3 regions of the Arthrobacter sp. NPDC057259 genome follow, and region 2 is predicted to be linked to each of the others. Evidence: riboswitches for the same ligand, from Rfam matches in the RefSeq annotation. Region 2 holds a riboswitch; each other region holds the start of a gene.
What was found. Region 2 has a riboswitch for cyclic di-AMP ahead of ACFUCU_RS13720 (NlpC/P60 family protein). Riboswitches for the same ligand answer to the same signal wherever they lie in the genome.
Positions count from the first base shown of each region.

Region 1: another riboswitch for cyclic di-AMP. It lies ahead of ACFUCU_RS11870 (hypothetical protein); the one in region 2 lies ahead of ACFUCU_RS13720 (NlpC/P60 family protein).
Region 3: another riboswitch for cyclic di-AMP. It lies ahead of ACFUCU_RS03640 (family 16 glycosylhydrolase); the one in region 2 lies ahead of ACFUCU_RS13720 (NlpC/P60 family protein).

Region 1 covers NZ_JBHUYA010000006.1:212,139-219,859, forward strand. Annotated here, with positions in the region: gene ACFUCU_RS11840 (6-pyruvoyl tetrahydropterin synthase family protein) at 1-166, shown strand, start outside; gene ACFUCU_RS11845 (glycosyltransferase family 4 protein) at 174-1,262, shown strand; gene ACFUCU_RS11850 (DNA glycosylase AlkZ-like family protein) at 1,343-2,593, shown strand; gene ACFUCU_RS11855 (nucleoside deaminase) at 2,630-3,133, opposite strand; gene ACFUCU_RS11860 (phosphatase PAP2 family protein) at 3,202-4,065, shown strand; gene upp (uracil phosphoribosyltransferase) at 4,078-4,713, shown strand; gene ACFUCU_RS11870 (hypothetical protein) at 4,834-5,580, opposite strand; cyclic di-AMP (ydaO/yuaA leader) riboswitch at 5,579-5,766, opposite strand; gene ACFUCU_RS11875 (ArnT family glycosyltransferase) at 5,977-7,721, opposite strand, start outside.
Region 2 covers NZ_JBHUYA010000008.1:92,567-100,287, reverse strand. Annotated here, with positions in the region: gene ACFUCU_RS13750 (alpha-mannosidase) at 1-1,628, opposite strand, end outside; gene fdhD (formate dehydrogenase accessory sulfurtransferase FdhD) at 1,715-2,602, opposite strand; gene ACFUCU_RS13740 (molybdopterin-binding protein) at 2,759-4,132, opposite strand; gene ACFUCU_RS13735 (DUF6457 domain-containing protein) at 4,129-4,413, opposite strand; gene ACFUCU_RS13730 (molybdenum cofactor guanylyltransferase) at 4,424-5,071, opposite strand; gene ACFUCU_RS13725 (HNH endonuclease) at 5,108-5,608, opposite strand; gene ACFUCU_RS13720 (NlpC/P60 family protein) at 5,864-6,625, opposite strand; cyclic di-AMP (ydaO/yuaA leader) riboswitch at 6,892-7,085, opposite strand; gene ACFUCU_RS13715 (M23 family metallopeptidase) at 7,198-7,721, opposite strand, start outside.
Region 3 covers NZ_JBHUYA010000001.1:762,868-770,588, forward strand. Annotated here, with positions in the region: gene ACFUCU_RS03625 (polysaccharide deacetylase family protein) at 1-465, shown strand, start outside; gene ACFUCU_RS03630 (PadR family transcriptional regulator) at 570-1,109, shown strand; gene ACFUCU_RS03635 (ABC1 kinase family protein) at 1,115-2,824, shown strand; cyclic di-AMP (ydaO/yuaA leader) riboswitch at 2,995-3,145, shown strand; gene ACFUCU_RS03640 (family 16 glycosylhydrolase) at 3,152-4,216, shown strand; gene ACFUCU_RS03645 (class II glutamine amidotransferase) at 4,269-5,138, shown strand; gene ACFUCU_RS03650 (MFS transporter) at 5,167-6,567, opposite strand; gene ACFUCU_RS03655 (dihydrofolate reductase family protein) at 6,713-7,372, opposite strand; gene ACFUCU_RS03660 (lytic transglycosylase domain-containing protein) at 7,507-7,721, opposite strand, start outside.

The sequences.
Region 1 (7,721 bases), on a different contig from region 2:
AGGCAAGCTGAGCACCACCGAAGCGCTGGCGCAATACATCGCCGACGCCGTCGCCGCGCAGATCCGCGAGGGCGACGACGGGCGCGCGCTCGCGGGCATCGACGTCACCCTGCGTGAGACCCCTGACGCGTGGGCCAGCTACTCCCTCGAGTTCGACGCCGACTAGCCTCCCCGTGCAGCCCTCCGCCATCCGCCTGTTCCTGCCCGGCAACGTCCGCCACAACTCCGGCGGCAACGCCTACAACGCGGCCCTGGTCCGCGCCCTCGACGCGCTCGGGGTGCCCGCCACGACCCGGACCGCGGACGGCGACTGGCCGGTGGGCGGCCCCGCGGACCGGGCGGCGCTGGGGAACCTGTTCGCGGAACCGGCCGGCCACGGGACCGTCACCCTGATGGACGGGCTGGTGGCCTACGGTGCCCCGGAGCAGCTGGAGGCCGCCGCCCGCGCCGGGACGCCGGTGTGGATCCTGCTCCACATGCCGCTCGACGGGTATGCCGACCTGGAAGGCCGCGCGCTTGCCGCCGCGGCCGGGGTGATCTGCAGCAGCAGTGCCGCCGCGGCGGATCTGCGCGCCCGGCACGGCCTCGACGGCGCTGATACCACCGTCGCCGTCGCGCTGCCCGGCACCGACCGCGCCGAGACGGCGGCCGGGTCCACCCCGCCGCACCTGGCGATGGTGGCCGCGCTGCTGCCGAACAAGAGCCAGCTGCTGTTCCTCCAGGCGCTCACAGCCCTGACCGACCTGGACTGGACCGCCGCCCTCGTCGGGGCGGACACCGCGGACCCGGAGTACGCCGCCCTGCTCCGCGCCGAAACGGAACGGCTGGGGCTCGGTGCCCGCGTCCGGATCCCGGGCGAGCTCCGCGGGGACGCCCTGGACGCCGAATGGGCCCGGACCGACCTCACCCTGCTGATCTCGCGTGCGGAAACCTTCGGCATGGCCGTCACCGAGTCCCTCGCCCGCGGCATCCCCGCTATCATCCGGCGCGGGACCGGGGCGCTGGAGGCCCTCACGGCCGGAACTCCGCAGGCAGGACCCGGGGCGGCCAGGGGCGAAGAGGCCGAAGGGGACGACGCCGGGCTGCCGGGCGCCGCCGTCGCGCTCGCCGAGGATCCCGCACCCCTGGCGGAGCTGTTGCGCCGCTGGCTCACCGAGCCGGAGCTCCGGGCGCGGTGGCGCTCCACCGCGCTGGACGCCCGGCAGCACCTGCCCGGGTGGGACGCGACGGCCCGCACGGTGCTGGAGATCCTGGGCCGGTAACCGCCCGCCCCACCCCGCCGCCGCAGTCGTCGCGGGGCAGCCCCGTATCGCCGTCCGCGGCATGGATGGACAATGGGCGCATGAGCACCCAGCCAGCCACGGTCAGCCTTCCGCCCCAGAGCCTCACCGCCGCAAACCTCCGCGCCTGGTCCTGGCACCGGCAAGGCCTGGACGGGTCGCTGGCCGGCTGCACCGCCGGGGAGGTGCTCGCACGGGCGGGCTGGGCCCGGTCCGTTGGCGGCGCCAACCCCTACCTGTCCCTGTTCGCCCGTGCCGGCCTCCGCCGCAGCCGGGTGGACATTGATGTCGACGCCCAGCGGATCCTGGAACTTCCCACGGCGCGCGGCTGCACCTACGTCCTGGGCAGCGACGACTTTGCCTGGGCACTGCGCCTGGGTCGCCCCGCCGCGGAGGCAGCCGTCTCGGTGCTGACCAGGCTGGGCGTGGACCGCGGCGAGATCACCCTGCTCGAGGAACAGGTCCGGCACGTCCTGGCCGAGGCAGGTACCCCGCTGGACCCGCGGCAGCTCAAGGAGGAACTCGGCGACGCGGTCCAGAGCCTGGGTGAGGAGGGGAAGAAGAAGGGTGCCGCCACCACGCTGCCCGCGGCGCTCGGCATCCTGCAGGCGGAGGGCCGGATCCGCAGGGTGCCCGCCGACGGCCGCCTGGACCGGCAGCGTTACGCCTACGAGGCCTGGGACCTGCCCGCCAGCGACCTCACCGACGAGGAGGTCCGCGCCCTGCTGATGCGCCGCTACCTCGGCTGGACCGGCGGCGCCACCGCTAAACAGTCCCAGTGGTTCACGGGCTTCACCGTGGCGCAGACCCGCGCGGCGCTGGGGGCCGCCGGCGCCGTCGACGTCCCGGTCCCCGGGGACGCGGGCAAGGACAGTGCCGTGCTGTGGATGCTGCCCGACGACGTCGACCGCCTCGCCGCCTTCACCGCCCCCGCGGAGGAACAGATCCAGCTGCTCGCCGGGACCGATTCGCTGGTGCTGCTGCGGCGGAACGCGGCCGAGCTGCTGGACGAGGCGGACCACCGCAAGGCGGGGCTCAGCTCGCTGGCGCTGCAGGCAGACCTGCCGGACCACCCGATCCTGGACCGCGGCCGGATCATCGGACTCTGGCAGTACGACCCGGAGACCGGGAAGATCGCCGCCTGGGTGTTCGGCGACCTTACGCCCGCGGTGAACCGGCGGATCGCGGAGGTGGAGGCCTGGATCCGGGAGGACCTGGGCGACTTCCGCGCCTTCAGCCTCGATTCCCCCGCCTCCCGCCGGAAGCGCATCGACGCGCTGCGAGCGTCGACGACGGCCACCGCCGAACGGTAAGGAGGGGTCAGGAAAGAGGCCGGCTCAGGGGGAGGTTCAGGCGCCGCGGTGCTCGGCGAAGAAGTCCCGCAGCAAGTCCCCGCACTCCTGCTCCCGCACGCCGCCGTAGACCTCCACCCAGTGGTTTAGCCGGCGCTCGCGGAGAATGTCAAAGACGGACCCCGCGGCGCCCGCCTTCTCGTCCCAGGCGCCGAACACCACGCGAGGAATCCTGGCCAGCACCACCGCGCCGGCGCACATCGCACACGGCTCCAGCGTCACCACCAGGGTGCAGTCCGCCAGCCGCCAGCCGTCGTCGCGCGCCCCCTCGTCGGCACGGCGCTCGCGGAGCCGCGCGGCGGCTTCCCTAATAGCCACCATCTCGGCGTGCGCCGTCGGGTCCCCGAGAGCCTCCCGCTCGTTCCGGCCGGTGCCCAGCACCGTCCCGTCCGGGCCGATCACCACGGCCCCGATCGGCACGTCCGCGGTGGCGAGGGCCTGCCGCGCCTCGCTCAGGGCGAGGCCCATCCACTCGGCATGGCGGGGCTCGGGCGATGTCATGGCTCAATGGTAGTTTCGATCCTAAGCAAGCTGTGCACCGTGGGTGCACCGGACGTCGGGAGAACGCAGTGAGCACCAGGACTGAGAGCTGGCTGATGCGGCGCTGGGGCAAATGGGTGGTGCCCTACGCCGCGCTCTGGATCACCATGCTGCTGGGCGGCATCGCGGTGGTGGCGCTGGCCCTGACCAGCGCCGAGGTCTACGACAACGTAGTGGACGACGCCGGCCTGGCCAACCTGGACAAGCCCATGCTCGCCGCCATGGAACGGCTCCGCAGCCCCGGTCTGGATGCGTTCGTTACCGGGTTCACCAACATTGGCGGCGGCATCGGCATGCCAATCCTGGCCAGCATCCTCACCGCGCTGTTGATCTGGCGGACCCGGACCTGGCGCCCGCTCATCCTCATCGGCGGGGCTGCTGCCGTCTCCGTCACCGCTACCTCCCTGGGCAAGAAGCTCATCGGACGCACCCGCCCCGACCACGCCGACGCCGTCCCGCCCTACGAAAACTCGCCGTCGTTCCCCAGCGGCCACACCCTGAACACCACCGTGGTGATCTCACTGGTGGTCTACCTCACCTGCCTGCAGGTCCAGCGCACTATCGCCCGGGTGGGATTGATCACGGCCGGGGCGCTCTTCATCATCGCGATGGGCATGAGCCGGGTGTTCCTGGGCCATCACTGGATGACCGACGTGATCTTCGGCTGGGCGCTGGGCCTGGGCTGGGTGGGGATCGTGATCCTGGCGCATCGGCTGTTCCACGTGATCAGACACCGGGAACGGACCGGCCCGGCACCCACCTTCGACAACGACCAGCACCTGCGCGAGAAGGCGCCGGACGGGCACCACGACGCCGAAACGTCGCATGGTCGCGGGGTGGCCGACGAGGCCGGGACCCACGGCGGGCGGGGCCGGTCCGAAGCGTCCGGGTGATAGTTTTGACCCATGCGCACTCTCGTCGTCGACCACCCGCTGGTGGCCCATAAGCTCACCGTTCTGCGGGACAAGAACACCCCGTCACCCGTCTTCCGCCAGCTCACCGAAGAGCTGGTCACGCTGCTGGCGTACGAGGCAACCCGCGACGTCCGCACCGAACCGGTCACCATCGAGACGCCGGTCAGCACCACCATCGGCACGGCCTTCACCAAGCCCACCCCGCTGGTGGTCCCGATCCTCCGCGCCGGCCTTGGCATGCTTGAGGGCATGACCAAGCTTGTCCCCACCGCGGAGGTCGGCTTCCTGGGCATGGCCCGCGACGAGGAAACCCTGGACATCATCACCTACGCCGAGCGGCTCCCCGAGGACCTGACCGACCGTCAGATCTTCGTCCTGGACCCCATGCTGGCGACCGGCGGCACCCTGCGCGAGGCGATCAAGTTCCTCTTCAAGCGGGGCGCTTCCGACGTCACCTGCATCTGCCTGCTGGCCGCCCCCGAGGGCCTGGCCAAGCTGGAGGAAGAGCTTTCCGACGCCAACGTCACGATCGTGCTGGCCTCCATCGACGAGAAGCTGAATGAGAAGTCCTACATCGTCCCCGGCCTGGGCGACGCCGGCGACCGGCTCTACGGCATCGCCGGGTAGCGCGTCCCCTTTCCCTCGGGCCGCTGAACGGGCCGTCCGGGGACACAGCAAAGGCACCGGATCTGACGAGATCCGGTGCCTTTGCTGTGTCTGCGCGAAGTGGCTGCAGCCTCTAGCGGCTTAGTACCAGTTGTTCGCGTAATGGAAGTTTAGGGCGCCGCAGGGGGAGCCGTACCGTTCCTGCACGTACTGCAGGCCCCAGTTGATCTGGGTGCGGTAGTTGGTCATGTAGTCCGCGCCGGCGCTGGCCATCTTCTCGGCCGGGAGGGACTGGACCACGCCGTAAGCACCGCTGGACGGGTTGGTGGCCGTGGTCTTCCAGTCCGATTCGCGGGTCCAGAGCTTCATCAGGCATTGCATCTCGCTCGGGGCCCAGCCGTGGGCCGGCAGCTGCGAGGCGGCGTAAGCCTGTGCGCCGGCGGGATCGTCGACGGCCACCGGCTGCGGGGCCGGGGCGGATGCCGCCGCGGGAGCCGGAGCAGCCGGTGCGGGGGCTGGGGTGGACGGAGCGGGCGTGGCCGGAGCCGGCGTCTCGGGGGTGACCTTGGAGGCCTGGGCTTCGACGCTGGCCGGTGCCGTGGCCGGGGTGTAGCTGCCGAGCCGTTCCAGGTCGGAGAGCTGCAGGGCCGGGGCCTGGGTGGCGGTCGCGGCCGGGGCGGTGGTGCCGGTGGCCTGGCCTGCGGCGCCGGCGCCCAGCAGCACGGCGGCCGCGGTCAGCGCGACGGCGGTGAGCTTGCCCTTGGAGCCAAAGCTGGCGCGGCCTCGGGTGGCCGAGCCCTGGGCCGGGTCGGCTCGGTGGCGCGCGACATCGGCCGAGGAGGTGCGTTTAACGCCTTTTAGGCGCACGGGTGCCTTGTGTTCAGTCATGTTCGCCTCTCAACGCCTACGGAGTTAGCTGTCGGGTTCGGATGAGAAATCCGGCCACTCGGATGATCAACGAGTCGGCTTAACCCCAAGGGGTGCATGGATGCAGGTGCCCGGGAACTCTGGGTTCCCCGTCTCTGCCTCAATCCATGGAATCCGGGAAGCGGCAGAGTTTGGCGTCAGACCCGGATATGCGGCCAGATCGATGGCCGCACCATAAAAACGGTACCGGACTTTCTCCCTCATGTCACATTTAGGTAACACCGCGGTGTGGCTGGTTGCCGATTTGCGGTGGGCGGGTCCCATATTTTGGGCCGTTTCGACGGTTCCCCGCACGCCCAACGCTTGGAGACGTCTACGCGGCAGGGAACCGTCGAAACGGCGGACCGTCCGGCCCGGCTACTTCGCCAGCAGGTACACCGTGGTGCCGCCGACGCTCTGGGCGGGGTAGGTGGCCGCCACCCAGTCGGCGATCCTGGCGGCGTCGTCGGATCCGCTTTCGCCCTGTATGGTGCGGCCGGCGATGAAGTAGTGGATCCGGCCGTCGGCGACGTACTGCTGGAACTGCTCGAGCGTGGGTGCGGGGTCGGTGCCGTTGAACCCGCCCACGGCCATCACGGGCAGCCGCGTGGCGAGCTGGTAACCGGCGGCGTTGTTGGACCCGACGACGGCGGCCGCCCAGGTGTAGCGGCCGGCGTCCGTTTCGAGGGCATCCACCAGGGCGGACGACGGGGTGGTCGCGCCGAGGAGCCCGCCCATACCCCCGCCCATGCCCCCGCCCTGGCCGCGGACGGTGCCGTTGGTCGGGCCGAAGGGATTGCCCTGCGCGGTGCCCATGGCTCCGCCCGTGCCGCCGAACATGGCCGGCAGGCCCGCCCGGCCGCCCGCCGCAGGCCCCGCGCTGACGATCGAGCCGGAATGCGCGGTGGCGGCGGTGGACAGCGAGTACGCCAGGGGACCGGCGAGGGCCGCGACGACGGCGAGTCCCGCCGTCGTACGTCCCAACAGCGCCGCCGTCGGGCCGCCAGGGGACAGCGGGCCAGTGGTCCCGGCGGCGGACGCGCCGGCGACCCGGGCCCGGACGGCCGGAACCATCACGCCGACGGCCGCTGCCAGCGCCACGGCCAGCACCAGCCAGCGCAGCCACGGAACGAACGCGGGCGTGCGGCCCAGCAGCTCGAAAGCCATGAAACCGGCCGGGGCCACCGCGGCGGCGAGCGTCCCGGCGGCAACGGGTTGATCCCGCCGCTGCCACAGCAGCACCGACCCCAGACCGGCCAACCCGGCGACCCCAGGGGCCAGCGCCACCATGTAATACGGGTGGATGATGCCGGCCATCAGGCTGAACGTCAGCCCGGTGACCAACACCCAGCCGCCCCAGACCACCACGGAGGCGCGGACGGCGTCGGTCCGCGGCGCCCGCCGGCCCAGCCACAGCAGCCCGGCCGCCAGCAGCAGCACCGACGGCAACAGCCACGCGATCTGCCCGCCGAACTCGCTGTTGAAAAGCCGGAGCAGGCCGGGGGTGCCCCAGCCGTTGCCGCCGCCGACGCTCCCGGTCTCGTCCCCGCTGAGCCGGCCCAGTCCGTTGTAGCCCAGGGTCAGTTCCAGGATCGAGTTGCCCTGCGAGCCGCCGATGTAGGGCCGGTCAGCCGCCGGGGTGAGCTCGACGGCGGCCAGCCACCAGCCGGCCGCCATCACCATCGCCGCGCCCGTGGCGAGCAGGTGCAGTAGCCGCCGGCCCGGGCCCGCGCGTCCGGCGAGCAGGTAGGCCGCGGCGAAGCCCGGGACCACCAGCAGCACCTGCAGCTGCTTGGTCAGGAAACCGAAGCCCAGCAGCACCCCGGCCAGCAACAGCCAGCGCAACCGGGCGTCCTGGATGGCGCGCAGCACCGCGTAAGCTGCTGCCGTCATCAGCAGGACCAGCAGGGCATCCGGGTTGTTGAAGCGGAACATCAGCACGGCCACCGGGGTCAGGGCCATCACGGCACCGGCGATCAGTCCGGCGCGATGGGCCAGCCGGGCGTCTGCCGTCGCGGGTGCGGCGCCCCGGCGGACGGCCAGGTAGACCAGCCAGACCGTCGCGACGCCCATCAGAGCCTCGGGCACCAGGACGCTCCAAGAGCTCAGCCCGAAAAGCCGCA
Region 2 (7,721 bases):
AGGTGCTCGCAGCGGCGGTTCCCCCGCTTGGTGTTGGCCTGGCTGGTGTAGGTGCCGCGGTGGAGCTCCAGATACAGCTCCCCCACCCACACCGGCGGGGACGGATAGTCGTCCGCCGCCCCGCTGAAGAAGTCCGCCGCGGAGCCGATCCGCACCCGCGGCGAGCCCTCCAGGTCAGCGGTGCGCCGGGCGGCCGCCAGCATCTCCCGGGTGGGTCCGCCGCCGCCGTCGCCGTACCCGAAGGGCAGCAGGGACATGGTGCCGCGGCCGTGGTCCCGGTAGTTGCGCTCGGCGTGGGCCAGTTCGCGGCCGCTGATCTCGGAGCTGTAGCTGTCCACCGGCGGGAAGTGGGTAAAGAGGCGGGTGCCGTCGATTCCCTCCCACTCGAAGGTGTGGTGCGGCATCCGGTTGACCTGGTTCCAGGAGATCTTCTGGGTCAGGAACCAGCGGCTGCCGGCGGCCTTGACGATCTGCGGCAGCGCGGCGGAGTAGCCAAAGGTGTCCGGCAGCCACGCCTCGTGGCATTCGACGTCGAACTCGGCCAGGAAGAAGCTCTTGCCCTCGAGGAACTGCCGCGCCATGGCCTCGCCGCCGGGCATGTTGCTGTCCGCCTCGACCCACATCCCGCCGACGGGGACGAACTGGCCGGCGCGGACCTTGTCCCGGATCCGTTCGAACAGTTCCGGGTAGAACTCCTTCATCCAGGCCAGCTGCTGCGCGGAGGAGCAGGAGAAGACGAAGTCGGGGTCCTCGTCCATCAGCGCCACCACATTGGAGAAGGTCCGGGCGCACTTGCGGATGGTCTCCCGGACCGGCCAGAGCCACGCCGAGTCGATGTGCGCGTGGCCGGTGGCCAGCAGCTGATGGGCCGAGGCGTAGGCCGGGCGGGACAGCACCTCGGCGAGCTCCGCGCGCCCGGCGGCCGCCGTGCCGGCGACGTCGTCCGGGTCCATGATGTCCAGCATCCGCTCCAAGGCGCGCAGGATCTCGTGGCGGCGGGGCAACTCCATGGGCAGTTCGTGCATCAACCCCCGCAGCGTCCAGATGTCCTGGTGCAGTTCCCAGACGCACTGGTCCAGTTCGGCGATCACGATCCGGCCCAGCCAGTAGCGGGGCTCGGTGCCCGCGGTGGCCTTGTCTCCCAACGGCGTGGCCGCAAAGGTCCAGCCCTGCGAGAGGTCAGGGTTCGCGGCCGCCTCGACGTAGAAGTCCACGGTCATGCCGCTGCCGAGGAGTTTCAGCGGAATGTACTGGTTCCGCGGCGAGATGGCCTTGATGACGGTGCCGTCCGGCCGCCAGGCGGTGCCCTCGCACTGGAAGCCCGGCAGGTCCGCGCTGAACCCCAGGTCAACCAGGACCTCGACGGCGGTGTCCGGCGCGCTGCCCCAGGTCTCCGGCACCTCGCCTTGGAGCCGCAGCCAAGTGGTGGACCACGGGCTGCCCCAGGGCGCCCCGGGGTCCTGCGGGGTGAAGTCCTGCTGCAGGGCTTCGAGGGCCGGGACGGGTTCCCCGGGCGCGGTCCAGCTGCTCAGGCGCAGCGGCACGGTGCGGGGGTAGATGGCCGGAACGATGCGTTCGCGCACGAAGCGGTCCAGCCGGACTTCCGTGAGACGGCGGTCGTCGTGCACAGTGAACCTCTTTTTGCTCGGGTGCGGAGGAGCCGGGCGCCGGCCTGAATCCAGTCGTTGGATTAATCTACGTGGGCCGCGGGGGCTTAAGCCAGCCGTCCGGTTGAGGGGAGGGCGGCCGGCACGCCGATCCGTTCGTGGCCGGCGTACACGTTCAGGCTGGTGCCCCGGCTGAAGCCCGCCAACGTCATCCCGCTGGCTTCGGCGAGTTCCACGGCCAGGCTGCTGGGTGCGCTGACGGCGGACAGGACGGGAATTCCGGCGAGCGAGGCCTTTTGCACGAGTTCGAAGGAGGCGCGGCCGGAGACTTGCAGGACGGTGCCGCGCAGGGGCAGCAGACCCTCCCGGAGTGCCCAGCCCACCACCTTGTCGACGGCGTTGTGGCGGCCGACGTCCTCGCGGAGGCAGAGGAGCTCGGCGCCGCCGTCGTCGGAGATGCGGAACAGCCCCGCGGCGTGCACGCCGCCGGTGGCGTCGAAGACCGCCTGGGCCTCACGCAGCCGGTCCGGGAGCGCGGCCAGCGTCTCGACGGGCACGGCCAGCGGGTCGCCCGCGGGGCTGAAGTGTGAGGACTTCTCGACAGCCTCGATCGAATCGGTGCCGCAGATCCCGCAGGAGCTTGAGGTGAAGAAGTTCCGTCCGGTGTCGGGGCGGACGACGTCGGGCCGGAGCTGGGCTTCCACCACGTTGAAGGTCTGCACGCCGTCTTCGTCCTCGCCGGCGCAGAAGCGCAGCGAGACGAGCTGGTCGGCGGACCAGATGATCCCCTCGGAGACCAGGAACCCGGCCACCAGGTCAAAGTCGTTGCCCGGGGTGCGCATGGTCACGGAGAAGGACGTGCTGCCCAGCCGCACCTCCAGTGGTTCCTCCACCGCCAGCACGTCCTCGCGGTACCGGACCGGGAACTCACGTGCCTGCGGCGAACCGTCCAGGACAAACTTGTGCACTTTGCGGCGTTGCGTCACGCGGCCCATTCGGTACTCCTCATCAGCGGTGCGGTGGGGCGGCCCGGCCTGCGGCCGGTTCCCGCCCCTGGATCCATTCTGAACTCGGCCGTGGTGCCAGCCAAGCCGGCACCAGTGGTGCCAGCCGAGCGGGCGCCAGCCACGCCGGGCTCCCTCTGGCTGGTGTCAGCCAAGCAGGGCGCTCCAGTCGACCGGACCGTTGCCGGCCGGTTTCTTCGGGGTGCGCCGGGCGGCGGGTTTCGGTGCGGGCTTGCCGGCGTCAGGCTCGGGCAGCGGCCGCCCCCAGGGCAGCGCGAACGCCGGGACCGGTTCGCCCAGCTGCGCACCGTGCGGCGGGACCACCAGGACCCCGTCGGCGGCGGCCAGTCCGCGCATCATGCCGGGGCCGGTGTGCTGTGCCGGGGAGGCCATGCCGTAGACCATGCGGAAGGGCATTAGCCGGGTGCGGCCGGGATCGGCGTCGATCATCGTGCCGCACGGGACCTCCGTGACGGGCGGCGGGGGCCGGTGACCCAGCGCGGCCAGGAGTGGTCCGCCGATGGTGGAGAGCGCCATCATGGCTGCGAGCGGATTGCCGGGCAGCCCGATGATGAAGCGTCCGTCGGGCAGTTCGGCGAGGACTGCGGGGTGCCCGGGACGCATCGCGATGCCGTCGATCAGCAGCCTGCCGCCCAGCTGCTCGACGGTGCGGCGCAGGTGGTCGGTCCCGGACCGGCCGGTCCCCCCGGTGGTGATGACGACGTCGGCGGGCGGGGTGTCCTCGTCGTCGCCCACGGGTTCGGGGTCCTCCAGGGCGGCGAGCCATTCCCCGTCCCCGTCACCGATCTTGATCTCTCCGGCGGGGACGCCGCCGAGCAGGTCGACGACGGCGGATAGCTGGGGGCTGAAGGTGTCCCGGACCTCCCCCGGCTGTGGCACGCCGCTGGCGACCACCTCGGAGCCGGTGAAAACCAGGCGGACCACCGGTTTCCCCAGCACGGGCAGCGCGTCATGGCCGGCGAGGGCGGCGAGGGCCAGGTGGGCCGGGTTGAGCACGGTCCCCTTGGGGATCAGGACCTCACCCTCGGCCGCTTCCTCGGCGGCTTTGCGGATGTGGTCGCCGTTGCGTGGCTCCCCCGGCTTCGCGCCGCCGCCAAGCTTCAGCACCGGCAACTGGTCCTCGTCGGGGCCGATCACGCCGCTCTCGCTGCGGAGGACGGCTTTCGCGCCGGCCGGGATCAGCCCGCCGGTGACGATGGGACTGGCCTGGTGCGGGGCGAGGCGCTGCCCGGGTTCGGCCAGGATCCAGGGGCCGCTGCCGTTCACCGCCCAGCCGTCCATGGCCGAGGACGCGTAGTGCGGCATGTCGTGCAGGGCGGTGACGTCGGCGGCGAGGGTGCGGCCGAGGGCGCGGCGCAGGGCCACCGGGGCCGGCGGGATCGGGCTGGCGCAGTCGAACGAGAGCTCCCGGGCTTCCTGCCAGGTGTGGGCCAGGTGCCGGTGCGCGGCGGGCTCGGTCCCGGCGTCGTCGGCGTCGTCGCGGGGTGGCTCGGACGTCATTCCCTGGGGGCCTCGGCGGCGTATTCCTTGGCGAGTTTCCGCGCGACGCCCATGGCGGCGCGCATGGAGACCTCGTCGGTGGCCTGGCCGGTGCCGGAGGCCAGCCCGGCGGCGAAACCGGCGATGAAGGTGGTCAGCGGTGCGGCCGGGCGGACCACGGAGTGCGCGGCAACCCCGGCGAGTCCCAGTACCTCGTTGATGTCGATGTCGACGCCGTCGAGCTCGAGGGCCTGGAGCAGCGCGCGGCACCAGTCCTCGAGGGTTTCGTCCTGGCTCTTCACGGTGGGCCTTTCATGTCGTATACGGGCGGCCGCTTCCGTTCCCGGCCACGCCGGGACACGCGACCCCCAGGGCCTGGGCGTCCGCCCAGGTGTCGACGTCGTCGGTGGACCCGGGCGGCACGGGAACCGTCCGCAGGTCCAGACTAGCAAGCAGGCCGAACAACGATCCGCCCTCCAGCGTGCCGCGCCGTGCCGCGTCCGCCACCGATCGTTGTAGCCCGGCCGTGTCATAAAGACCGGCCAACGGCTGGATCCGGCCGTCCGCGGAAACGGCGACACTGCCATCCGAGCCGGGCTGCGCCCGGGAACGGTCGACGAAGAGGGCGGGGACGGCGTCGGCGACCAGCGGCATGTCGCAGGCCAGAACCAGCGTCAGCGGCGCGGGGTTTCGGCCGGCCGCTCCCCCGCCGGCGAGGGCTTCGAGCCCGGCGGCCAGGGCTGCCGCGGGTCCGGCGAAGGGCGGGTCTTCACGGCACAGGAGGACTCCGGCCGGGCGGGCGCCGGCTTCCGGGCCCACGACTGCAACCCCCTGCGCCCCGGCCGCAGCGAGCAGCGACCGCTCCAGCAGGGTATCCCCGCGGAAGCGGAGGGCGGCCTTGGGGGTTCCGCCCAGCCGGGAGGACCTGCCCCCGGCGAGGATGACGGCGTCGAATTCCACCCGCCCAGCCTAGCCGCCTGCGGGCGGCCGGCGGTGCTAGTGCGCGGATTCCGGCAGCAGGAACGGATCCCATGCGGGGGTGGGCTTCTCCAGTTCCTTGATCTGCCAGATGGTGCCCTTCGGCGGACCGGGAGTGAAACCGAGCTTCCAGCCCATCTCGGCCGGGGTGTGGTCGCCCTTGACGTTGTTGCAGCGCAGGCAGGCGGCCACCAGGTTCTCCCAGGAGTCGGCGCCGCCCCGGGACTTGGGCTGGACGTGGTCGATGGTGTGGGCCGGTTTGGCGCAATACGCGCACCGGTGGCCGTCCCGGCGTAGCACTCCGCGACGGCTGACCGCGGTCACGGTGTTGTAGCGCGGACGGATGTAGCGGTTGAGCAGGATGACGCTCGGCCGGCCGAGGATGTCCTGCGGCCCCACCACCGGGTCGTCCCCCTCGGCCACGACACTGGCCTTGCCCGTCAGCACGAGCACCAGTGCCCGGCGGAAGGTCACTACCGCCAGCGGTTCATAACCAGCATTCAGAACGAGTGTGCGCATCCGCATCCCTCTTCACGGCCGCACCCGCCAGTGGCACGAGGGCCGGCTGCCCTCTGCATGGTCAGGCTAAGGATCGACATCACAAGAGTAAACACGGGTGGCCCGGATTACCGAATTTCGGGCCCCAGGGCATCCGTGGCGGAACCCGGGCCGGTCTGGCGCCGGGGCCTTCCGGCGCGAGCCCGAGGGGTTAACAGAAAAGGACCCCCGCCGGTGGCAGGGGTCCTTTTCGAAGCTTCGCGGGAAGCGGGGGTCTTAGCCGCCGACGCGGATGAAGACCGGGCCGGAACCGACGTTGACGCTGTAGAGGGCGGTGGTGCCGCCGTTCCAGCCGCCGTGGACGGCCATGCCGTTGCCGACGTAAACGGCGATGTGAGCCATGCCCATGCCGCCGTTCTGGTAGTACGCGAGGTCACCCGGCTGCGCTTCGGCGGCGCTGACGGTGCGGCCCAGGGACAGGTAACCTGCCGGCCAGCCGTGGTAGTGGATGCCGACGGCGGCCAGGGCGTTGGTGGCCAGCATGGTGCAGTCCTGGGACACGCCGATCTGGGCGTAAGCGGCGGCGGCGATCGAGGCGCCCATGCCGCTGGTGGCGGCCGGAGCCTTGGTGGCGACGGACGCGTTGACCGCGGTGCCGGCGGCCGGGGTGGCTGCGGCGGTGGTGTCTGCTTCCTGCACCTTGACGACGGGCTTCGGGGCCTCGACGACTGGGGCGGCCGCGGTAGTCACAGCAGGCTTCTCGTAGGAGATGGCGATGCTGGAGGCCGCCGAGATGGTGGCCGGAGCGGTGGACTGAACCTCGGTGGCGGAAGCAGAGGTGGATTCGCGCTGAACGTTGGTCTCAGCGGCGTTGGCCGCGATACCGCTGGTCAGGACCAGGCCGGAGGCAGCAGCGATAACCGCGGCCTGGCGACCCATGCCACCGGCGTTGTCGCCGACGGCCTTGGCAATGACAGCCAGCGAGTTGGTCTTGGTGACCTCCGCGCGGTGGCGTGCAATGGTTGCACGAGTAGTCATTTAGTTCTCTCTTTCGTGATCCTTTGTGTCCGCGCTCTTGAACAGGCGGGACTAAGGACGCTCCGGCATCTTGGGGGTACGCCGGATCGCCCCGAAACGGGTTTCTTTAGCGAAGGGTGTACTGCGAAGACGCGCCAAAAGCAGGAACTGCATTGCGTGAACCATCCCGGGCGCCGGCAAGGGCAACGCGGTGCATGGTAATCAGCGGGCTCGACTGAGCCTCGCCGGCGCGAAAACGCGCAGCATTGTGGCGTGAAGACACGAAAGTAGCCTCTCCCAATGCCTACGAGGTGAGCTGTCGGATTCGGATGGGAGTCACCCGGCCGCTCCGCTTCCTGGGAAGCTTTGCGACTTAACCCCTAGGCCTTCTTGCGAAGACCAAAATTGGTTCCCCCGCCCCTGCCAGACGATGTCATGCGAACGGACCTTGAGCGGTGGCAGAGTTAGGCAATCCACTCAAGAGCGCCAACTTCGGTGAAGTTGGCGTGCTTCATACGGTACAACAGTTCGGACTCAATGTCACATTCAGATCACGGCGTGTCACGGAAGTGTGAGCATTGCGAAGGGCTCTTCTAGAGCCAGCCCAGCGGATCAACGACGTCCCCATTGACCATCACCTCGAAGTGGAGGTGGCAGCCGGTGGAGGCACCGGTTGTTCCGCTCATCGCTATCACATCGCCACGGGAGACCTTCTGGCCGACGTGGACGCTGGATGACGACAAGTGGTTATACGTGGTCTCCAGGCCATTGCCATGGTCGACCACAATCCGGTTGCCGCCCCCGTAGGGGTGCCAGCCGGAGAAGGTTACGGTGCCGCTTGCTGCGGCATGGACGGCCGTCCCGCACTGGGCGGCGTAGTCCTGGCCGCGGTGGAATTCGCCCACCGCGCCGGTAATGGGGCTGATCCGGTAACCGAAGGGCGAAGCCGTGATCATGGTGTCCAGCGGGGCGCCGAGCGTCCCCGCGGATGCGGCGCGGGTGATGGAGCCGACGGATTGCGCGCTGAGCAGCTGCTTGAGCTTGCCGTCCGGGTCGCCCTTGGTGGTGACGGCGGTGCGGTTGAAGTCGATCTGGGCCGCGGCGGCCTTGACCTCGG
Region 3 (7,721 bases), on a different contig from region 2:
GCCGCGGAACTGGCCGCGGACCCCCTCTTCGAGCTCGCCAACCACGGCACCTCACACCGGCCGCTGTCCGTCTCGGGCAAGAGCGCCTACAACATCCCGGGCACCCGCAACCCGGGCGAGGTCTACGACGAGATCATGACCAACGACGCCCGCATCGCCGAGCTCACCGGAAAGCGCCCGCTCTTCTTCCGGCCAGGGACCGCCTACCTCGACGACGTCTCCGCCCAGATCGTGCATGCCCTCGGGGTCACGCCCGTCGGCTTCTCCGTCAACGGCGACGCCGGTGCGACGCTCCCCGCCTCGGCAGTGGCCAAGGAAATCTCCGGCGCACACGCCGGGGACATCGTCATCTCCCACGGCAACCACCCCGCCGGCGGGACCGCGGCCGGCCTGGCCCGCGCCCTCGATGCGATGAAGCAGCGCGGCGAGGTCTTCGTCCACCTCCCCCGGCCCGCAGCCGCCTGAGGCTCCCACCCCCGTCGCCCTATCGCCCACAGCGCAACCCTGTTGTTTCCGCATATCGGGACGTATCGTTAAGTATCGTTAGCGAACCCTTGGAGGAGAGCACCATGCGTAACTCATACCCGATAGGCGGCTTCGGCGCCCCCAGCTTTGATGGCATGTGGCAGGCTGTCGAGGACCTGCGTTCACGCTTCGAAAAGCGCACCGGCAGCCGCGCCGGCCGCGGCGAAGTCCGCTCGGCCGTACTGGCGCTCCTGGCGGAGCGGCCCATGCACGGCTACCAGATCATCCGCGAGATCGAGGAGCGCAGCAGCGGCAGCTGGAAGCCGAGCGCCGGCTCCGTCTACCCGACCCTGCAGCTGCTGGCCGACGAGGGCCTGATCCGCGCCGAGGAGTCCAACGGGCGGAAGATCTATTCCCTGACGGACGCCGGCCGCGACGAGGTCTCCGGCGGCACCTCGGCTCCCTGGGAGTCCGCCGACGCGGACCAGGGTCCCGGCTTCGGGGCACTGCCGAAGGCAGGCATCGAGCTGGCCCAGGCGGCATCCCAGGTGGGCCGCACCGGCACGCCCGAGCAGGTCAAGCAGGCCGTGGCCGTGCTGGACGAGGCGCGGCGCCGGCTGTACTCGATCCTGGCCCAGGACTGACGCGGGTGGCGGAGGCTGGCCGGGCCCGGGCGGACCCGGCGGCCGGGACCGGGAGCACCCGCGCCCGTTACCGGCGGATCCTGCGCTTCGCGGCCTGGCACCTCGCCGTAACCTGGTGGTACGAGCTGCTGCTCCCCCGCCTGGGCCTGCGCCGGGTCACCGAGCGCAGCCGGACCCGACGGATGATCCGCTTCGCCCGGCGCTTCCGCGCCCTGGCCGTGGAGCTGGGCGGCCTGATGATCAAGGTTGGCCAGTTCCTCTCCTCGCGCCTGGACGTCCTCCCGCCGGAGATTACCAGGGAACTCGAGGACCTCCAGGACGAGGTTCCCCCGGTCCCGTTCCCGGCCATCCGGGACCTGGCCGAGGCGGAACTGGGCACACCGCTGGAGAACATCTTCGCCGTCATCGAGGAGACGCCCATCGCCGCGGCGTCCCTCGGGCAGGCGCACCGCGCGACGCTGCTGCCCGCGGCGGCGGAGGATGCCGGCATGAGCGGCGTCGTGGTGAAGGTTCAGCGCCCCGGGATCGAGGCGATCGTCGACGTCGACCTGGCCGCCCTGCGCCGGGTGGGCGGCTGGCTGAGCCACTTCCGACTGGTCTCGGACCGGGCGGACATGCCGTCCCTGGTGGAGGAGTTCGCCCAGACAAGCCTCGAGGAGGTCGACTACCTGCAGGAGGCGGCCAACTCCGAGCGGTTCGACGCCGACTTCGCCGGCGACGAGCGGGTGGCGGTCCCCCGCGTCGCCTGGGAACGGACCACCCGCCGGGTCCTGACCCTGGAAGACGTCACCGCCATCAAGATCACGGACACGGAGGGCCTCCGCGCCGCGGCGATCGACCCCGTGGAGGTGGCTCCGGTCTTCGCATCGGTAATGTTCGACCAGCTCTTCACCACCGGGTTTTTCCATGCCGACCCGCACCCGGGGAACATCTTCGTCACCCCGGCCCCCGGCGCCGGAGGGCTGCCATGGCGGCTGACGTTCATCGATTTCGGCATGATGGGCGAGGTGCCCCCGGGCACCCGGAGTGGGCTGCGGAAGCTGCTCATCGCGGCGGCCGCGCGCGACGGCGGAGGCCTGGTCTCGGCGATCGGCGAGATCGGGGTGCTGCTGCCCACGGCGGATACCGCCGAACTGGAGCGTGCCATGTCCCGGCTGTTCACCCGCTTCGGCGGCATGGGCTTCGCCGAACTGCGCGAGGTGGACCCGCGGGAGTTCCTGGCCTTCGCCAACGAGTTCGGCGAACTGGTCCGCTCGCTGCCGTTCCAGGTCCCGGAGAATTTCCTGCTCATCATCCGGGCGATGTCGCTCACCTCCGGGGTGTGCAGTTCCCTCGACCCGCGCTTCAACCTCTGGGACTCGGTGGAGCCGTACGCGGCGCGGCTGCTGCGCGAGGAGCGCGGAAACCTCCTGCAGGACGCCGGCCGCCAGGTCTTCGACGCCGCGGCGGTGGCCTTCCGCTTGCCGCAGCGCCTCGACCGGCTGGCGGCGCGCGCCGAGGAGGGTTCCCTGACCGTGGGCAACCCCCGGCTGGAGCGCCAGGTGGCCCGGCTGGACCGCACCGTGCGCCGCGCGGTGTCCGCCGTCCTCTTCGCCGCCCTGCTGATCGCCGGCGCCATCCTCCGGCACGACGACCCGGTGCTCGGAACGGCGCTCCTGGCCGTCTCCGTGCTCCCGCTGCTGCATTCCGCCTTGCCGGGACGCCGCGGACCCTGACCGCCGCTTTGTTCCCTAAACCCGCCCCCGGACGCCGTCGCACCTCAAGCCGCCACGCGGAGGCCGGTGACTGCCGTTACTTAATTGTGATTAACCGGCTCGATGCCGTACGGTCGACGGGTGGACCGTCAACGTTGGTCCCAATTCCGTGCGTCGCTGAGCTCTGCCGCGCCCGGGATCCGCTAGATATAAGGCAGAGGCGGGGGACCCGAGTGTCCCGGGTATGGCGTTGGCCTGCCCTCGGGGTGAAGCCGTGGTGTCCCACGGCCGGATGACCTCATCCGAACCCGACAGCTAACTCCGCAGGCGTTGAGAGGTATACCTTCCATGTCTGCACCCCAGGATCAGACGTGCGCCCCCGCGCGCCGTCGTGACCAGACCGCTCCTTCCCCCCTTCGACGCACCGCCCTTCGGCTGAAGTCCCCCCGCGTCCTGTCCCTCGCCGCCGCGGCGGCCGTCGCCGTCGTCGGCCTCGGTTCACTCGGCCAGGCCACCCTGAACAGCCTGACCCAGGCGCAGGCGTCGGAGGTCTCCCAGGCCGCCCCCGCTTCCGCCCCGGCCTCGCCGTCGGCGACCGCGGCCGCACCGGCCAGCACCGCGGCCGCAGCCCCGTCCGCCCCGGCGACGACGGCGGCCCCCGCACCGGCGCAGGCCGCTCCCCCGGCGGCGGCCCCCGCCCCCGCAGCCGTGCAGGCCGCCCCGGCACCCGCCCTGGCCGTAGCCTCCACCGGCGGCCCCGCTCCCCTGGGTGTCCCCGGCAACTGGTCCCTGGCCTTCAACGACGACTTCAACGGCGCCGGCCTGGATACCAACAAGTGGGCCGCCTGCTGGTTCGCGCCCGGCTGCGGAACCATGAACAAGGTCAGCACCAGCCCTGCCAACGTCTCGGTCAGCAACGGCAACCTGGTCCTGAACCTGGCGTCGGCCACTTCCGGTGCATTGGTCTCCTCCAACCCCCGCGGCGGCGCCGGCACCGGCTACCAGTTCACCACCGGCTACGTCGAGGCCCGGATCAAGTTCCCCGGCAACGCCAACGGCCTCTACAACTGGCCGGCATTCTGGTCCACCGGACAGTCCTGGCCCGCCACCGGCGAGAACGACATCGCCGAGGTCCTCAAGGCCAAGATGACGGTCAACTACCACTCCACCAGCGGCGCCCAGAACCAGGGCGGCGTGGGAGGCAACTGGGCCAACGAGTACCACACCTTCGGCCTGCACCGGATGGCCGGCTCCTCGGACGTCTACTTCGACGGCGTCAAGGTCAAGTCCTACCCGACCAACGACGGCAACGCCCCGCAATACCTGGTCCTGAACGTCGGTGCCTCCTCGACCAACCCGGCCTACGGCCCGGCGTCGCAGGTCCTGGTCGATTACGTCCGCGCCTGGCAGTAGCCCGGACGTACACTGGCTCCCATAACGCCGCGTAAACCACGGAGGAGCCACCATGTGCCGACTGTTCGGGCTCCACGCCGGCGCCCGAACGGTCCGCGCCACATTTTGGCTGCTGGACGCGCCGGACAGCCTGTCCGTCCAGAGCCGGCGCGAGCCGGACGGGGCGGGCATCGGCACCTTCGACGAGTTCGGACAGCCGCACGTGGCGAAACAGCCGCTCGCGGCGTGGGAGGACCACGCCTTCGCCCGGGAGGCCAGGACCCTGCGGAGCACCACGTTCCTCGCGCATGTCCGCTACGCCAGCACCGGCGCCCACACCGTGGCCAACACGCACCCTTTCGAGCAGGACGGGCGGCTGTTCGCGCACAACGGCGCGTTCGGCGGCCTGGACCGGCTGGACGCACGGCTCGCGGAGCTCGGTGTCGCCGACCTGGTCCTCGGGCAGACGGACAGCGAACGCCTCTTCGCCCTGATCACCGCCGAAACCCGGCGGGCGGACGGCGACGTCGGCACCGGGATCACCCGCGCCGTGGCTTGGGCCGCCGCCGAACTGCCGGTGCTCAGCCTGAACCTGATCGTCACCACGGGCACGGAGCTGTGGGCGTTGCGCTACCCGGAAACCCATGAGCTGCACCTGCTGGAGCGCGATCCCGGGCGGATCCACGGCCCGGCCGCGCCGCTGGAGGCGCGCAGCCACCGCATCCACGCCCGCAGCGAGGACCTCGCCGCCGGGCCGCAGGTGCTGATCGCCACCGAGCCGATGGACCACGACCCCGGCTGGCGTGCGCTGGCCCCCGGGGAAATGCTGCGGGTGGGCCCGGACCTGGCAGTCACGTCCACGTTTCCGTTCCCGGACGGGCCCCGGCACCGGCTCGACCTCTCGGATCTCAGCCCCGAGGCCGCCGCCTCGCAGCGTCCCTAGCCAGCCCCGCCTCTAACAAGCAAGGCGCCTAGCTGCGCTCCGCCACCGCGGAATCCGCGGCGTCACCGGCGTGGGCCTGCTCGGCGGGCTTCCGGCCCGTGGCGGGCATCGCGACGACGGCGATCACCGTCAGCACCGCGCCCACCAGCACCGCCAGGAACACCGCGCCGGAGGCCGTGACGACGGTCCCGGGGTTGGTGTCCCCGCCCGTGGACCCGGCGTAGATGGCGTTCGCGACGGCGCCGAAGACCGCCACGCCGATCGAGCTGCCGATCGAACGGGCGAACAGGTTGGTGCCGGTCACCACGCCGCGTTCGTTCCATTCCACGCTGGACTGGGCGGCGATCAGCGTGGGCGTGGCGACGAGCCCCAGGCCCAGCCCCACGATGAAACAGCTGGCCGCGACCAGCAGCACACTCGGCGAGGAGGCGGTCAACGCCAGCACCGCGGTCCCCACCACGGTGATGCTGATGCCGATCAGCGCGGTGGTCCGGAAGCCCAGGCGCAGGTAGAAGCGGCCGGACTGGGAGGCGCTGATCGGCCAGCCGATGGTCAGTGCCGCCAGGGCGAGCCCGGCCAGGATCGGGGACGTGGCGATGGACCCCTCGAGGAAGGTCGGCACGTAGGAGGTCAGGCCCAGCATGACGGCGCCGACGCCGAAGGAAACCAGCGCCGTCGTCGCCAGCAGCCGGCGGGAGACCACCCACGGCGGCAGGACGGGCTCGGCCGCGCGGCGTTCCACCAGCACGAAGACGGCCAGCAGCGCCGCGCCTCCCGCGAAGACGCCGATGCTGGGGGCGGAGTTCCAGGCCCAGGCCTGGCCGCCCTCGAGGGCGCCGAGGATCAGCAGGGTCAGCGCCGCCGTGAGCAGCGCGGAGCCGAGGTAGTCCACGGTGTGGCCCTGGCGTTTGACGTCCTCCCGGAAGGAGCGCAGCAGCATCCAGCCGGCCAGGAGGCAGAGCGGGATGTTGACGAGGAAGATGCCCCGCCAGATGCCGAGGGTGGAGAACACGCCGCCCAGGGTGGGGCCGACGACGGAGGAAATGGCCCAGACGCTGGCGAGGTAGCCCTGCACCTTGGCCCGCTCGGTCAGGGTGTAGATGTCCCCGGCGATGGTGATGGCCATCGGCTGGACCGCACCGGCGCCGAGGCCCTGCAGCACCCGGAAGGCGATCAGCGCCGACATGCTCCAGGCAATGCCGCAGAGGATGGATCCGAGCAGGAACAAGCCGATGCCGATCAGGATGATGGGTTTGCGGCCGACCACGTCGGAGAGCTTCGCGTAGACCGGCACGGACACGGCCTGCGCCAGCAGGTAGGCGGAGAACAGCCAGGGGAAGGACGAGAAGCCGCCCACGTCGCGCACGATCGAGGGCACGGCGGTGGCCACGATCGTCGAATCGATCGCCACCAGGCCGGTCGAGAGCATCAGGGCAATGAGGATCGGTCCCCGGGTGGAGCGGAAGCCGACTCCGTCGCTTGTTGTCGTCACTGGTTTCGTTCCCGTCGTCGTCCACGCCGTACGGCGCCCGGAACCGTGCGGTTCCGAGGTCATAACTCCGGCGGGACGGGAATTAGTCCCGCGGACGCCGGGTAAAGACCAGGTGGGTGACGCCCGACGGCGAGGGCGTCGCCTCGATCTCGAAGCGCTGCTCAAGGTTTTCAAGCCCGTCCCAGAGCCGTTCCCCGCGGCCCAGGAGGATCGGCACCTGGACCAGGTGCAGGTGGTCGATCAGGTCCGCGGCGAGGAACTGCCGTACCGTGTCCACCCCGCCGCCGATCCTGACGTCCTTGCCGCCGGCGAGCTCCCGGGCACGTTCCAGCGCCTCGGCGGGGCCGGCGTCGAGGAAGTGGAACGTGGTTCCGCCCTCCATCTCCAGCACGGGCCGGGGATGATGGGTGAGGACGACGACGGGAGTGTGGAAGACCGGATTGTCCCCCCACCAGCCCTTCCATTCCTCGTCTTGCCAGGGTCCGCGCTGGGGGCCGAACTTGTTGCGTCCCATGATTTCGGCGCCGATGCCGGGCGCCCAAGTGCCGGCGAAGGCCTCGTCGACGCCGAAGGAGGGTTCGCCGTCGCCGGGCAGGCCCATGGCGCGGAAGGTGCGGGTGCCGAACGCCCACTGCATCAGCCGGCCGCCGGCGTGGCCGAACGGCGCGTCGAGGCTTTGGCCCTCGCCCGTGCCGTAGCCGTCCAGGGAGATGGAAAAGTTGTGTACGCGGACGAGGGACATATGAGCTCCTTGGCGGGTGGCCGGGTTTCCGTGCCCACTCTAGGAGCGGCGGGCGGTCCGCTCAAGGTCTTCGGAGCCGCGGCCTCCCCGGGCGGGGCCGCGGTCCGGTCCGGCGCGCCGCCGTGGCCGGTCTTTCAGCCCTGGGCCGCCGCCTGCGCTGCGTAGGCGGTGGCCCGGGCCTGGACGTTGCGGATGTAGGCGTCGGACTGGTTGTAGGCGTAGATGGCGTCGGTCCAGCCGCGCGGGGTGGTGAGGTCCCGGCCGTGGCCGCAGAGGTAGTCGGCGGCGCTGAGGGCGGCGTCGTCGATGTTGAAGGGATCGGCGACGCCGTCGCCGTTGCCGTCCCGCC